DNA from 2 places in the Heliomicrobium gestii genome. Region 1 is predicted to be linked to the other one. Evidence: riboswitches for the same ligand, from Rfam matches in the RefSeq annotation. Region 1 holds a riboswitch; the other holds the start of a gene.
What was found. A riboswitch is a leader RNA that binds a small molecule or an ion and turns the genes downstream of it on or off. The one in region 1 is predicted to bind S-adenosylmethionine.
Positions count from the first base shown of each region.

Region 2: linked by a shared signal. The riboswitch ahead of GTO89_RS05985 (trans-sulfuration enzyme family protein) and the one ahead of GTO89_RS10125 (methionine ABC transporter ATP-binding protein) in region 1 are both predicted to bind S-adenosylmethionine.

Region 1 is NZ_WXEX01000007.1:186,613-194,439, reverse strand. It holds gene GTO89_RS10145 (VanW family protein) at 25-891, opposite strand; gene GTO89_RS10140 (acyl-CoA dehydratase activase) at 1,181-2,044, shown strand; gene GTO89_RS10135 (double-cubane-cluster-containing anaerobic reductase) at 2,155-3,324, shown strand; gene GTO89_RS10130 (methyl-accepting chemotaxis protein) at 3,644-5,695, shown strand; SAM riboswitch class I at 5,813-5,918, shown strand; gene GTO89_RS10125 (methionine ABC transporter ATP-binding protein) at 6,011-7,039, shown strand; gene GTO89_RS10120 (methionine ABC transporter permease) at 7,032-7,685, shown strand; gene GTO89_RS10115 (MetQ/NlpA family ABC transporter substrate-binding protein) at 7,768-7,827, shown strand, end outside.
Region 2 is NZ_WXEX01000004.1:142,226-150,052, forward strand. It holds gene GTO89_RS17150 (YezD family protein) at 1-238, opposite strand, end outside; gene cysK (cysteine synthase A) at 350-1,279, opposite strand; gene GTO89_RS05985 (trans-sulfuration enzyme family protein) at 1,701-2,837, opposite strand; SAM riboswitch class I at 2,960-3,064, opposite strand; gene cysK (cysteine synthase A) at 3,285-4,289, shown strand; gene GTO89_RS05995 (undecaprenyl-diphosphate phosphatase) at 4,372-5,181, shown strand; gene GTO89_RS06000 (hypothetical protein) at 5,301-5,486, opposite strand; gene GTO89_RS06005 (methyl-accepting chemotaxis protein) at 5,605-7,827, opposite strand, start outside.

The sequences.
Region 1 (7,827 bases):
GCAAGGAGAGGCTTTTTTGTTGTGTCAATACATAGCCCTCCACAGGCGGACGCCGAGCCCGTTGGGCCGCTGCAGCTTTTCAAAGGCCATCATGGAGCTGCCATTGCGAAAACGGTAGTCCAGTTCTCCATAGTAGACGGTGGCGTCTCCGCCGGGCGGGACGTAAGCGACGGGACGGGAGTGGTGGTTCTGTTCCACGATCGCCACATCGGTTCGCGACGCCGCCTGGTGGATGATGGTCGAGGCGAAACAGATGCCCCCGCCCTGTTCCTGGATAAAGCGATTCTCCACCAGCGACATGCCGGTGATAAACCCGCGGTCCGCCGTCCGGGGGCCGACCGCGTCGTTGAAGGAGAAGGTTTCATTCGCCTGAAGCACATAGCCGTCAAGATGATCCAGCGCGGTCGACGCGTTGCGGCCTCCGTTTTGGCTCACATGGGTGAGCGGGAGTAGGATCTCGGAGGCGACGACCCAGGAGGGAACAGGCACAGTGGCCCTTTCCCCGGCCAGAAGGGCTGACGCGATCACCTCAAGGCCGCCTTCCCGAAGCCGGAGGTGGTCGGGCAGCGCGTTCGCAAAGAGGAGGGCTGCCTGCCTCGCCGTTTCCGGATCCAGGGTAGGGAGGTACGACCAAGCTCCTGGTGACAGGTAATCGGCGCCGGCGCCGGGGGAAAAGGTGAAGCTCTCCTTCCCGACGAGGAAGGTGATGGCGCCCGCCTTCGGCGTTTTCTCTGATGGCGGCATCGGCGGGGGCAGTTGCGTCTGGGTGACGGCGCCTGCGGGAACATCGGCTTCCGTTCCTGGCAGGGAAATTGAGTCGACTCCGTGCAGGATGAGGGCGCAGGTAGCCATGGCGGCACAGAGGACGGCGCGACGCATGTTCAGGTTCAAGGCGAATCGACCTCCATAAAAAAAGCCTTGCAGATGGGCAAGACTTTTTTAGGAAAATATTAGGGACCAAGCCCGTTGTCATGTCTATTCGTCGCGTTTCACCTTTAGAAGCGTGCCCTTGTCACTTTCATACAAAGGAAAGTCACTATCGAAAGCCGAATATGTTTCGATGGCAGGGAACGAGCCCGTGATAACCATCTCATGAATGGTGGGTTCCTGAAACATGCATTTACATTTCTCGCGCGGAACAGACCGTTCGATTCCAGCGCGCAAAGGTGGGTTAGAGGGTTTGGAAAGCAAAGGCGCAGCCGCCACGCCGGCCTGTGCTCCGGCGCCGAACCAAAAGGCCCCCGACGGGGCGACCATCGTCGCCGGCATCGATGCCGGTTCGACGGCGGTGAAGTTAGTCCTGGACGATGGGAATCGCCGCAGTGTTTGGCAGCGGCCTTCCGGATGGAGCCCCGGCGAGACGGCTCGGGAGTTGCTTCAGGAGGCCTTGGCAGCCTGGGGACGAAAGAGGGAGGATGTGGCCCATATCTGTGGCACCGGGTATGGGCGCGTCAATCTCCCTTTTCTCGATTCAGCAGTCACGGAAATCGCCTGCCATGCCCGGGGAGCGGTGCACCTTCGTCCCGGCGCGCAGTTGGTCATCGATATCGGCGGGCAAGACGCCAAGGGGATCTTGGTAGGCGCTACCGGTCGCGTCCTTGATTTTGTCATGAATGACAAATGCGCTGCCGGCACAGGCCGTTTTTTGGCCGTTATGGCCCACGCGCTGGGGATGGAAGTGGCCGAAATGGGCGCGCTCGTCCCCGGTGAGGGGCTGCCGATGGCCGGGATTCACCCCCATCCGATCAATGCCATGTGCACCGTCTTCGCTGAGTCGGAGGTGATCGGCCTGCTCAACCAGGGCGTAGACCGGCGGGCGATCATTGCCGGTCTGCATCAATCGGTGGCTCGTCGGGTTGCCGCCATGGTGGCCCGCCTCGGAGCGTCGGGGCCGGTCCTGTTTACAGGCGGCGTGGCCCGCAACGCCGGCGTTGGCGCAGCGCTGGAAAAGGAACTGGGCTGCCCTGTTGAGGTGAACGAGCAGTCTCCTTTTGCGGGCGCCATCGGGGCCGTCTTGATTGCCCGGGAAAAGGCGGCGGGCTGAAAAAAGCGAAGGGAAGAAAGGCGCAGAACGCTGCGAAAAAGTGCGCAGGGAAGGCGCAGATCGATGCGCGATAAACATGAAAATACCATGTGAAAAGGAGAAAGGTTCAGATGACGGTTATCGCTGAAGAACGCCCCTACGCCATGTCCTTTTTTGATGTGGCCATTCCCAAGGCGGCCGGTTCCATCGTGGAAGAAAAGAAAAAAGGCAAAAAGGTGATGGGCCACTACTGCGTCTTTGCGCCCCAGGAATTGGCCATGGCGGCTGGGGCCGTTCCGGTGGCCCTCTGCGCCACGAAGGAAGAGCCCATCGCCGACGGCGAAAAGGTGCTGCCCCGCAACTTTTGTCCCCTGATCAAGTCCTCTTACGGCTTTGCCATCACCGACAAGTGCCCCTTTTTCCTCCATTCCGATCTGGTCATGGGCGAGACGACCTGTGACGGGAAGAAGAAGATGTTTGAACTGATGGGCCAGTTCAAGCCCATGCATGTGATGAGCCTGCCGGCGGGAAGCAAAAGCGAGGCTGACCGCGCTTACTGGATGGCTGAGATGAAGCGGGCCAAAGGCGCCATCGAGGAATTCTTCCAAGTCACCATCACCGATGAAGCTTTGACCACCGCCATCGGGGAACTGAATGCCGAGCGCCGCCTCATGCAGCGTCTTGCCGGCTACCTCAAGCATGACCCGGCGCCCATGTCCGGCCAGGATCTGCTGAAGGTGCTCTGGTCTCGAAACTTCTCCTTCGATCGCGCCGCCTTCGCCGAACGGGTGGAGGAACTGATGGCAGAACTGGATGAGCGGATCGCCCAGGGCGTTGGCGCCGCCGCCAAGGGGGCCAAGCGCATCATCGTCACCGGCGTCCCCACCGGCGTGGGCACCGAGAAGGTCATTCGCATCATCGAAGAGTCGGGCGCCGCTGTCGTCTTCCTGGAGAACTGCGCCGGCATGAAGCAGTTCCTTGTCACCGTCGACGAGACGAAGCCGCCGCTGGAAGCCATCGGCGAGAAGTATTTGGCCACCCCCTGTTCCTGCATGAGTCCCAATCGGGATCGCCTGGAACTGCTCGTCCGTCTCATCGACGAGTACAAGGCCGACGGCATTGTAGACATCACCTGGCAGGGCTGCCATACCTACAACGTGGAAGCCCGCCTGCTCCGCGACTACATTCGGGAACAGCGGGAGATGCCGGTGCTGCACATTGAGACCGATTACTCCGAGGGCGACAGCCAGCAGATCCGCACACGGGTGCAGGCCTACCTGGAGATGCTCGGCGGGGTGTAAGATCATCTCCAAACCATAGAAACATCAAACCGCAATTCCTTTCTGAAGCCGCTTCGACAGGAATTGCGGTTTTTCTTTGTTAAACGGAATTTTAAAGAGGAGTATCGGCAGGGGTTGCTCGGATATGTCGATACGTCCACAATGGAAGAACGGTAAAAAGGGAAAACGTTGCCGTTTGTCGTACTTATTATATCATTCACATATATAGTGTGAGTCTATTGCCACGGGTGAGTGGGGCTGTTCATGTTGGCTGATGGTGGACTTCGTCGTCATCGGAGAAGTGTGGATGGGCAAAAGATTGAGGAAAGGGCGGGCTGCGATGAAAAGCATCAAGTCGTTGTTGGTGGGATTCACCTTGTTGCTGACCGTGGTTATTTTTGCGGTGCAAACGGTCGTTGGCTTTCTGTTCACCAAAACGAATGTAGACGAATCGACGCTTTCGCGATTGCGGCTACAGGCGGAGATGGAGGCGGCGCGGTTGGAGTCTCAGCTTTTGGTCACCGGCGCCATAAGTCAGACAATCGCCAACGACGTGGGTGTCATCGGTCCGCAACATAGCGAAGAATTGTTGACAATGACCCGTGCCCACCTGACCAGCCTGCCGCTGAGCGTGGGCGCCGGTTTCTGGCTCGAACCGGGCGTTTACCCCGAGAAGGGCAAGTATTTTGGTCCGTACATCTATAAGGATGGCGCCGAGTTCAAACAAACCTGGGAGTACAGCACCCCCGAGTATGATTATTTTCAGTATGACTGGTATAAGAATGGCATCAACAGCCCCGGTGGAGCCGTCTGGAGCGAGCCCTATGTCGATATTGTCACCAAGATCCCCATGCTCACCGTCAGTCACCCTATCCATAGGGGCGCCAGGAAGATCGGTGTTTCCACCGTAGACATCGGCTTGAAGGAACTGCACGAGGCAGTAGGTAAAATCCGGATCGGTCAAGCAGGCCGCGCCTTTGTGGTGACTCGGCAGGGTTTTTATCTCGCTCATCCCGATGAACAGAAGAATCTCAATGAAAAAATCGTCGATGAAAGGGATACAGAGCTCCAACAATTCGGAAAACAGGTGGTGGAAGCGAAGGAAGCCGGACTGGCCCATGTCACCATGAACGGTATGGCCCAGTATGCCGTCTATGCGCCGATTGGCGAAACGGGGATGAAGCTGGTCGCTGCCATTCCGGTGGCGGAGGTGGCGGCGCCGGCGCAGCGGTTGCTTTGGACGAGCTTGTCGATTTTTCTGTTGGCGGTGGCCTTGTTTGCGCTCCTGATGAATCGGCTCATCGAGCGCCGCGTGGCCCGGCCCCTGCGGCTTCTCCGTGATCAGGCGGAGCAGGTGGCCCAGGGCGATTTGTCAATGACGAAAAGTGAGGCGCTATCAGACGACGAATTCGGTCAGTTGGCCCATGCATTTGCGACAATGACGGCCAATTTACGCAGCATTGTCAGTCAGGTGCTAACAGAGTCGAAAGAACTCGACGAATCGGCCCAACACCTGACCGAATCAGCAAACCTGGTGGATAGAGCGGCCACCCAACTGGCGGAAGCGGTCGGTGAACTGGCCGATGGCGCAGGGAAGCAAGCGACAGAGATCACCCGTTTTCGTGATCATGTGAAAACCAGCGAAGGCCATGTCTCAGAGGGGACGGCAGCATCACGTCTTTTGGTGCAGGATGCTCACGAGTCGACGGTAGCGGCGACGCAGTGTTATGACCGGATCCAAGAGGCGTCCCAACACCTCCAGCGGATCAGCCAATCTGTCGATGCCAGCACGTCGGCTATTCGACGGCTTCACGGGCTTTCCGAAGAGATCGGCCAGAATATCACATCGATTACGGGGATTGCCGAACAGACCAACCTGCTGGCCCTGAATGCGGCCATCGAGGCGGCGAGGGCAGGTGAGCACGGGCGAGGGTTTCATATCGTCGCTGATGAGGTGCGAAAGCTCGCCGAGGAATCGGCCAAGGCGGCCTCCCAAATCACGAGTCTCGTTTCCCAGGTGCAGCAAGAGATGGCTGGAATGGTGGGGATGATGAACGCCAATGTGACCGCCATCGGGGAACAGGTGGGATTGATCCGTTACGGGGCGGAAGCATTGGAGCAGGTCATGGGTTCGACGCGGCGCACAGAGAACAGCGTTCGCCAGATGCAGGACGCCACTGAGATGATCTCGCGCTCCGTCGATGCGATGAATACCTCGATTGGCGTGATCGAGGGGATTGCGAGCGAATTTTCAACCCTCTCCCAACAACTGGCCGGTTCCACAGAGGAGCAAGCGGCTGCGGCAGAGGAGATGGCGGAACGCTGTGATCGTCTCGGACAGTCGTCACAATCGCTGCAAGAAAAAGCGAAACAGTTTCGAGTCGACGTCTAACCGATTCGATCGGTGGCCTGATCGAATCCCCATGGACTGGGGGGGAACACGATAAAAAACCGTTGACAGGCACACATTGTGCTTGTTATACTCAAGGCGTAACAACGAAATAATGACTTCTTATCAAGAGATGGCTGAGGGACTGGCCCGATGACGCCCGGCAACCGGTTGAATAACACGGTGCCAATTCCTGCGGGATGGGAGACATTCCGGGAGATAAGAAGGGGGAATAGGCCTGTGCGAAAACCTCTTCTTATCGAAGAGGTTTTTTTATGTTTCATCTGACTTGCCCATCACGAAGACGAGGAGACAGCCATGATTGAAATCAGCGACCTGAAAAAAGTTTTCCCCACCGCTGGCGGCCCCTTCACGGCTCTCGACGGGATCAACCTCACCATCCCTGAGGGAAAGATCTACGGCATCATCGGTCCGAGCGGGGCCGGGAAAAGCACCCTGATCCGCACGATCAACATGCTGGAACGGCCGAGTGAGGGCCGCGTCGTCATCGACGGCGAGGACATCACCCATTTTGATGAAGCCCGCCTGCGGGCGCTCCGCCAACAAATCGGCATGATCTTTCAGCACTTCAACCTCCTCACCTCCCGCACCGTCGGGGAGAACATCGCCTTTCCTCTGGAGATTGCCGGCATGCCGAGAGAGCAGATCCAGGCGCGGGTGAAGGAACTGCTGCCCCTGGTCGGACTGGAAGACAAGGAAGACACTTATGTGGCCCACCTGAGCGGCGGCCAGAAACAGCGCGTCGGCATCGCCCGGGCGCTGGCCAACCAACCGAAGATCCTGCTCTGTGACGAGGCGACCTCGGCCCTCGACCCCCAGACGACTCAGTCCATCCTGCGTCTCATCGCCGATATCAACGGCCGCTTCAACCTCACCGTCGTCCTGATCACCCATGAGATGCAGGTCATTCAAGAGATCTGCGACGAGGTGGCCTTCATTGAGGGCGGCAGGATCATCGAGGCCGGTCCGGTGCGCGAGGTCTTCACCAACCCCCGTTCGCCCGTCGTCAAGGAATTTGTCCGGGGCGCCCTGGAAGGGGACAAGCTGCGCCATCTTCTCGATGCCGGCGCTTTTCACCGCAGCAGCGGCGGCCGCCTCATCCGGATCACCTTTGTCGGCGGCGCAACAGAAGAACCCCTCATCGCCTCGGTCATCCGCCGCTTTGGCGTCGACGCGAACATCCTCTTCGGGAACATTGACACGGTTCGCGAGACGCCCTTCGGCACGCTGTTGCTGGAGTTGACGGGCGAGGCGGTCAAGGTGGAAGAAGCGCTGGCCTATATCTGCTCCCGCGATGTGAAGGTGGAGGTGATCGACCGTGACTGAGACGTACCTGCAGGCGACCTGGGAGACCTTCTACATGGTCATCGCCGCGACAGGCCTTTCCACCCTCCTGGGCATCCCCTTGGGCATCCTTCTGGTCGTGACGGAAAGGTCGGGCGTGCTGCCCAATCGCTGGGTCAACACGGTCCTGGCCATCACCGTCAACATCTTCCGGTCTATTCCTTTCATCATCCTGCTGGTGGCCATCCTGCCCCTGACCAAACTGCTCGTGGGCAGCCGCATCGGCACCCAGGCCGCCATCGTCCCTCTCACCGTCGCCGCTGTCCCCTTTGTGGCCCGTGTCATCGAAGCCTCTCTCAAGGAGATCGACAAGGGCATCATCGAGGCGGCTCGCGCCATGGGAGCGACGCCGAGACAGATCATTCAAAAAGTGCTGCTGCCAGAAGCGTTGCCTGGCCTACTGCTCGGGGTCATCATCACCTTTGTCACCCTGATCGGTTACTCGGCGATGGCCGGGGCAGTGGGAGGAGGTGGTTTGGGCGATCTGGCGATCCGAGAAGGCTACATGCGCAACAACAGTGATGTGACCTGGGTGACCGTCGTGGTCCTCGTCGCCATGGTGCAGGTCTTTCAGAGCCTTGGCGACTGGCTCACCGCGCGGATCCGCAAACGTCGCGGGCTGGTGTAGCGCTTGATATAAATCGTGGGCTTAGCGAAAACAACAAAAACTACAAAAACAACAACGAAAAACGCGAAGGAGTCGACAGAACATGTTCAATCAATTGCTTCAGAAAAAAATCACCCCTCTCCTGGGCGGCCTCCTGGTGCTT
Region 2 (7,827 bases), on a different contig from region 1:
GTCCCTGCGCCGGCGCGAATTTTACTTCCGTCGTTTCTGGTTTCGCTCCCTTGCTCCCTTCGTCAGCGTCAAAGCGTATCTTCTCCAGTTTGTTCATCTGGATGATGTGGGCGTCTTGAAGCACCAGGGTCACCGTACCGAAGGTCATGGCGCGAATCTCCTTTTCAATCCGCGCCAGCACCTCTTGCGGGAGCACCGGCGATTCCTGGGCGTTCCTCAGTTCGCCTTGTTTCACCACACCTATACCCCCCACCCCAATCTTTACTAATCCGACTACATTGCTTTGATTTAAGGTGAGTATAGGACGGGCAGGAATTCCTTGTCAATAGGAATGTCTTTCTAGACGTGATTATCCTTCCTGGAAGAGGGGCGTGCTCAGATACCGTTCCCCTGTATCGGGCAAGACGGCAACGATGAGCTTGCCGGCGTTTTCCGGTCGTTTGGCGATCTGAATCGCCGCATAGGCGGCCGCGCCCGAAGAGATCCCGACCAGGATGCCCTCTTCGCGGGCGATGCGACGGCTCGTTTCAAAGGCCTCTTCATTGCGGACCTTGAAGATTTCGTCGGCAACCTCCAGATTCAGAACCTGGGGAACAAAGCCCGGTCCGATCCCCTGAATCTTATGCGGACCCGGTTGGCCGCCTGAGAGCACAGGCGAGTCAAAGGGCTCCACGGCAACGACCTGGATACCGGGTTTGCGCGCCTTCAGCGCTTCGCCCACACCGGTGACGGTGCCGCCGGTGCCGACGCCTCCGACGAGGATATCCACTTTTCCATCCGTATCGGCCCAGATCTCTTCGGCCGTCGTCGCCCGGTGAATTTTCGGGTTCGCCGGGTTGTTGAACTGCTGTGGAATGAAGGCGTTGGGGATCTGGGCAGCCAGTTCTTCAGCCCGGCGCACAGCGCCTTTCATCCCCTCCGTGCCGGGGGTAAGGACCAGTTCGGCGCCGTAGGCCTTGAGCAGGTTTCGGCGCTCAATGCTGAAGGTCTCCGGCATGGTCAGGATCACCCGGTAGCCGAGGGCGGCCGCCACGAAGGAGAGGGCGATGCCGGTGTTGCCGCTGGTCGGTTCGATGATCACGGAGTCTTTATGAAGCAACCCTTTTTCTTCGGCGTCTTTGATCATGGCGTAGCCGATGCGGTCTTTCACACTGCCGCCGGGATTGAAATACTCCAATTTGGCGACGACATCCCCTTCCAGCCCCTCAGCGACGCGGTTCAACCGCACCAAGGGGGTTTTGCCGATCAGTTCGGTGATGTTGTTGGCGATTTTGGCCATGGAAAGCATCCTCCTTATCGTTCTTAAACATTCTTATTTTCCTTCGTTCCCATTGCTTGCTTTCGTTTCTGTTCGACTTTTATTGCGATTATTGCGATGTGCGAAGTACAGAGAAAGATACCCTTACGCGTTCATCGGTTTTTCTCTATCAACCCATTCGTCGGTCTGCCCGGCCGGCATGAACTGCCTCGCTCTCGCGAACCGGGAAATTGAGATACAGTCCATACCACTCCCCCTTATCTAGACAAAAAGAGGCCAAGGGTTTCGATCACTCTTTTGATCGAAGCGCCTCGGCCTCCGGTCTATCCGGTCAGCGTCGGTTAATTCCGAGTTTTTCGATTTACATTTATGATATTAAAGCCTAGTTGGATATCTGTCAATCCGTTTTTTTCTATGTTCCGCAAGTATTTTTCCTTCGGACTTATGACGCCAATGCCTGTGTCAGATCGTTGAGCAGGTCGCTGATGTTTTCAATCCCAACAGACAGCCGCAACAGGCGGTCGGTGACGCCGCAGCGCCGGCGGATCTCTTCGGGGATGTCGCCATGAGTCTGACGGGAGGGAAAGGTAAGCAGCGATTCGACGCCACCGAGGCTTTCCGCAAAGGCGATCAGGCGAATTCGCGAAAGCACCTGCGGAATGTTGCCGGCGTCATGGAGGGAAAAGGAGATCATGGCGCCTGGACCGGCGGCCTGCTGAAAATGAATGTCCCGGCCGGGGTGGTTGTCAAGGCCGATAAAGTAGACCTGTTCAACGGCGGGGTGTTGTTCCAGCCAACAGGCGATGGCGCTGGCGTTTTCCTGGGCGCGGTCAAGGCGCAGGCCCAGCGTCTTCATCCCCCGCAGGAGCAGCCATGAATCGAAGGGGCCGAGGATGGCGCCGGCAGCGTTTTGATAGAATGCGAGCCGCTCGCCGAGGTCCTCGTCGGCAGCGACGACCAGACCGGCCACCACGTCGTTGTGACCGCCCAGGTACTTGGTGCCGCTGTGAACGACAATATGGGCGCCCAACTCGATGGGTCGCTGCAGGTAAGGGCTCATGAAGGTGTTGTCGACGATCAGCAGGAGGTCATGGCAATCACAGATCCGCCGGATGGCCTGCAGGTCTGTGATCTTCATCGTCGGATTGGTCGGCGTTTCGATCAGGATGGCCTTCGTACAGTCTCTGACTGCGGCGTTCACTTGCTCGAGATCGCTCGTGTCGACAAAGTCCGCCTCGACGCCCCAGGGACGAAATACCTGCTCCAGCAGCCGGTAGGTCCCGCCATAGAGGTCTTCACAGAGGATCAGATGGTCGCCAGGCCGGAAGAGGGACAGCACAGCCGTCAACGCAGCCAAGCCGGAAGCGAAAGCCAACCCGCGCCGTCCCCCCTCCAACCGGGCGATCTGTTCTTCCAGCACCTGCCGCGTCGGGTTGCCCGAGCGGCTGTAATCAAAGCCAGTGCTTTCTCCCAGGGCGGGATGCTGAAAGGTGGCCGTTTGGTAAATGGGAAAACTGACGGCGCCTGTGCCGGTGTCTTTGCCGTTGCCCCCTTGGGCCAATAACGTGTCGATGCGCATCTGCAAAACTCCTCCCATTTCATCATGATTTCCTCTGTGCCTTCTGTCTGTTTTGGTTTCTGACCGTCAAAACAAGAAACGGTCTCCTCTGAAAGAGAAGACCGTCAACAGCCACAGGGCAAGTCTTATCTTTCAGGGTTTCCCCTGCAGGAATTGGCACCATGCAGGTATGCCTGCTGGTTGCCGGGCTTCATCGGGCCAGTCCCTCCACCAACTCTTGATAAGAGCGTCTTGATTCAATTGTTCCCGGCGCGAACCGGATTGACTATACATTACTCGGAATGGACGGTGATCGTCAAGCGTTTTTTTCGCCAATTGAACAAATACTTTTTTTGCGAAAAACCTTCCTTTCCTTGACAGGATCCGCCACCCCTTCTATCATGGAGTCTAGCAAATATAAGATAATCCGACTAATATAGTAGGTTTTTGTGAGGAGCGTGGTTTTCCATGGAAAAAATCGCCCAGGACGTGTCCGCCTTGATCGGAAATACCCCGATGGTTCGACTGCGCCGGATCGTGGCTTCATCGCATGCTGGAGAGACCGCCCATGGCAACGCGAAAGCGGGACGGGCAAAATCCCCTGCCGGTAGCGATAGCGGCGATGCGGCAGAGATCGTCGCTAAGCTGGAAACCTTCAACCCCGGCGGCAGTGTAAAGGATCGCATCGGCCTCAGCATGATTCAGGACGCCGAAAAACGGGGCTTGCTGAAACCGGGAGCGGTCATTGTGGAACCGACAAGCGGCAACACCGGCGTCGCCCTGGCCATGGTCGCCGCCGTCCGCGGGTATCGATTGATCCTGACCATGCCGGAGACGATGAGCGTTGAACGGCGAAACCTGCTAAAAGCCTTCGGCGCTGAGCTGGTGTTGACGCCAGGCGCCGAGGGGATGCGCGGCGCCGTCGAAAGGGCGGAACAGATTGTCAAGAATACCCCCGGCGCGTTCATGCCCCAACAGTTCGCCAACCCGGCCAACCCGGCCACACACGAGGTTACGACCGCTGCGGAGATCTGGCAGGACACGAATGGACGGGTGGATATCTTCATCGCCGGCGTCGGCAGCGGCGGCACCATCACCGGTACGGCCAAAGGGCTGAAACAGCGGAACCCCAACCTCCATGTCATCGCCGTTGAACCGGCGACCTCGGCCGTCTTGTCGGGCGGCAAACCGGGACCCCATGGGATTCAAGGCATCGGCGCCGGTTTCATCCCTGATGTCTACGACAGCCGCCTGATCGACGAGGTCTTCCCTGTGTCCGATTCGGACGCCATTGCCACCAGCCGCCGTTTGGCCCGGGAGGAAGGATTGCTCGTGGGCATCTCCGCCGGCGCCGCCGCCTTCGCGGCGATCCAAGCGGCGAAGCGACCGGAGAACCGCGGCAAGCGCATCGTCGTGCTCCTGCCGGATACGGGAGAGCGCTATCTGAGCACGGCGCTGTTTTCGGAAGTTTAAGAAAGTAAAACAATCATTTTCCGTTGACTTTGGGGCCTGGCTCCCCTAATGTAAAGAAGAATGAATAGTTGGGGGAATTGCCATGGAAAACCTGTATCTTGTAGCAGTCATTCTCGGTATTGTGGAAGGTCTTACCGAATTCCTCCCCGTGTCATCGACGGGGCACATGATTCTTGTCGGCAGTCTCCTCGGTTTTGAGGGAGATAAGGCGGCCACCTTTGAGGTCTTTATCCAGCTGGGCGCGATCCTGGCTGTGCTTGTCCTCTACCGGGATCGTTTCCTGAACCTGATTCTGAACCTCTTCGCTGACGGAATCCGCTTTGACGACCGGGGATTCAACATCTGGCATGTGGCCATCGCGATGGCGCCAGCCTGTGTGCTCGGTTTCCTGCTGCACAAACCGATCAAGACCTACCTCTTTTCCGACAAGACGGTCGTCATCGGTCTCATTGCGGGCGGCATCCTGCTGTTGGCGGCCAACTGGATTGAGCCTCGTCGCCGGGTCGATGACCTGGACCGGATCAACTTTCGCCAGGCGCTGTTCGTCGGCCTGATGCAATGTCTCGCCCTCTGGCCCGGGTTTTCCCGCTCCGGCGCCACCATCGCCGGCGGTATGCTGTCAGGGATGACCTCTGCCGTCGCCGCCGAATTTTCCTTCATCGTCGCTGTGCCGATGATGGTGGCAGCGACCGGCTATGACATGCTGAAATCCTACCAAAACCTGAGCGTCGGCGATCTGCCGCTCTTCGCCATCGGCTTTGTCGTGTCCTTCGTCGTCGCCTGGGCAGCCATCGTTTGGTTTTTGAAACTGCTGAACCGGATCGGTCTGGCCCCTTTCGCCTATTACCGTTTTGTCGCGGCCCTGCTCTATTTTGTCGTGGTGATCCTCTAACAGGCGACCCTCTTCCTGATCGCCTTGATCCGTCTCTAGAGAAGGTACATAAAAGAAGAAAAAGGGCGGGTCGCTTGTTTGAGCGGCCGGCCCTTTTTTCTGTCCTATCACAATTTCTTTTAGCTGTAATCCTTAGAAATCTCCGGGATCGAGTCGATCTCTTGGAGCCCGCTGATGCCGTCAAACTCCTGAATCTCATCAACAGCCTCGGGGTCCCCCTGCGAATTTTGCAACCCGCTTTTTTCATCGACGGCGGCTGCCGGTTCCCCGGTCTTTCCGGCTGGCGATTTTGGACGCAGCGGCATGGCTCTCCAACCTCCTTTTCCTTGCGAGGTTAGTATCACCTTCCATGGCGTTCCTATCACCAGCCGGTTCGACTTTCCTCGGACTGCCGCCAATCTTCGTGTTCCTTGTAAGTGTTGATCACGTGGTTTTTGCGATCAACCGGTTCAATCGTTCGAGGACGGCGTCGGAGTTTTTCTCCAGTTCGGCGAGCATCCGCTGGGCCCCTTCACGATCCCCGGCGCCGAAGGCGTCGGCCGCTTTCAGGGCGAACTCATGGACGCGGGCATGAGGGCCGTCCAAGGCAACGAAGTCAGGATCATTCCGGAAGGGGTTGTCATCGGTAAAATACCATTTGCCCAAGCGGCAGTGGTGATGAGAGGTCACTTCCTCCGGGTTGACCTGTTCGTAGCCTTTGAGCATGTTCTGGATCCGGATCTTCCAGAGCAAATGGTCGGACTTTGCCTTTTCCAGGAGTTCTGCCGCGCCCAGAGCGCCGGCATCGGGCAACTTGAACTTCTGCACGGCGCCGGCCAGTTCGATGGCCATAGCGCTCGCCTCTTCTGTCGCTGCTGCGATCGTCTCCATGCCGGATGATGTCTCTTCCGTCGCCGCCGCCACCGATTCGGCCAGTTCCGCCGTCCCTTCAACGACGGTGGCGATGGAATCGATCAGGCCGATGATGCGATCGGAACTGGCCACTTCCTCATTGGTCAATGTGACGATGCCGTCGACCGCCTTTTCCGTCTCCTGAACAGCCTGAAGGATCCGATATAAGGCCTCGCCCGCTTCTTGAACCACCGCGGCGCCTCGTTCCGCCTCACTGTGGCTCTGCTGGGTAGCGGTCACCGCAGCAGCGGCGCTCTCCAGAACCTTGCCCACCAGTTCTGCCACCTCGCCGGCGCCCCGGTTGGATTCCTCGGCGAGTTTGCGCACCTCGTCGGCAACAACGGCAAAGCCGCGACCGGCATCACCGGCCCGGGCCGCCTCGATGGCCGCATTGAGGGCCAACAGATTTGTCTGGGCGGCAATGGCCGTGATCGTCTCCGTCATCCGGTTGATTTCGCGGGAGTAGCGATCCAATTCTGCCATCATCGCTTCGGCCTCGTTTGTCTTGTCTTTGATCGCCGTCATATGATCGATGCTTTTGGCGACCGTCTCACTTCCCCGCTCCGCCGCCGTCAGGGTCAGCCGGGAGTTGTCTGCGGCGATGGCTGCCTGGTTCTTGGCCAGTTGGATCAAGGAGGACAGTTCCAGCAGCACTTCGGACGCGTCCAAGGCCGCCTCCGTTCCTCTCTCGGCGTTCTCGGCGACCTCTTGGATATTGCGAGCCACATCCTGGACGGCGGTCATCACCTGCTGGGCCGATGACGCCATCTCTTCCGAACTGGCCGCCATCTCCTCAGCCGATTTGCGAACCATGCCGACGATCTCCGTCTGACGCCGGATCATCAGATTGAAACCGGCCACCGATTGACCGATCTCATCGGTCGAGTGAACAGCTCCATGAACCGTCAAGTCGCCAGCGCCGGCTCGGGCCATCAGGTCCTGCAGCTCCACGAGCGGGCGCGCCAAACGGCGAGCGAACCAGATGCCGATGATCCCTGCCAGCAACAGCACAACCAAAGAGGAGAGAAAGATCCGTCCGGCGATCGACTGCTTCACCGCTGTCAAGGCGGCCTTTTCCTTCGCCGTCCCCACCATGCCGATGATCGTTCCATCAGCGCCGATCAGCGGCGCATAGCCTGTGATGTAATCACCGTCAAGATCCTTGTTCTCCCCGATATAGGGCTTGCCTTCGTTAAAAATGCTCTTGACGATGGTATCTGCTGTGACTTGTCCGGCTGTGATCCGCTGTCCCCTTTTGTCGACAATGGACGTCGCGACGCGCTCCTGACCGAGGAAGAGGCTGAACTCTGCGCCAAACATCCCTTTCGCCTTGTCGACAATCTCGTTTCTGCTGACCACATAACCGGTCGACAGAACACCGATCAATTGTCCCTGATCGTAAATGGGTGCGCCGGCTCGAACGGACAGGCGAACCGTCTTGCCCTGTTCGATGCCGGTGAAGGTCTTTCCTTCGAGGGCGCGGGCCACGTTGATCTGGTTGGCGATGTTGTCATCCCCTTTGGGCGCCTTGTCCGGTTCATGGGTCCGGATGATCGCGTTCCCTTTGGCATCGGTAATGACAAGGTAGTCGAGGTTGCCTTTTTGCATCAGCGGCGCTGTCACCTGTAACAAGGCCGCAAAATCGCGGTTTTTTGTGCCCGCAATAATTCCAGGGTGGGTGGCGAGATTGTTGGCGTGGGCTAACGCCTCGGTCTTATAATTCTCAAGCAGGCTTTCAAATCCAGACAGATTTTT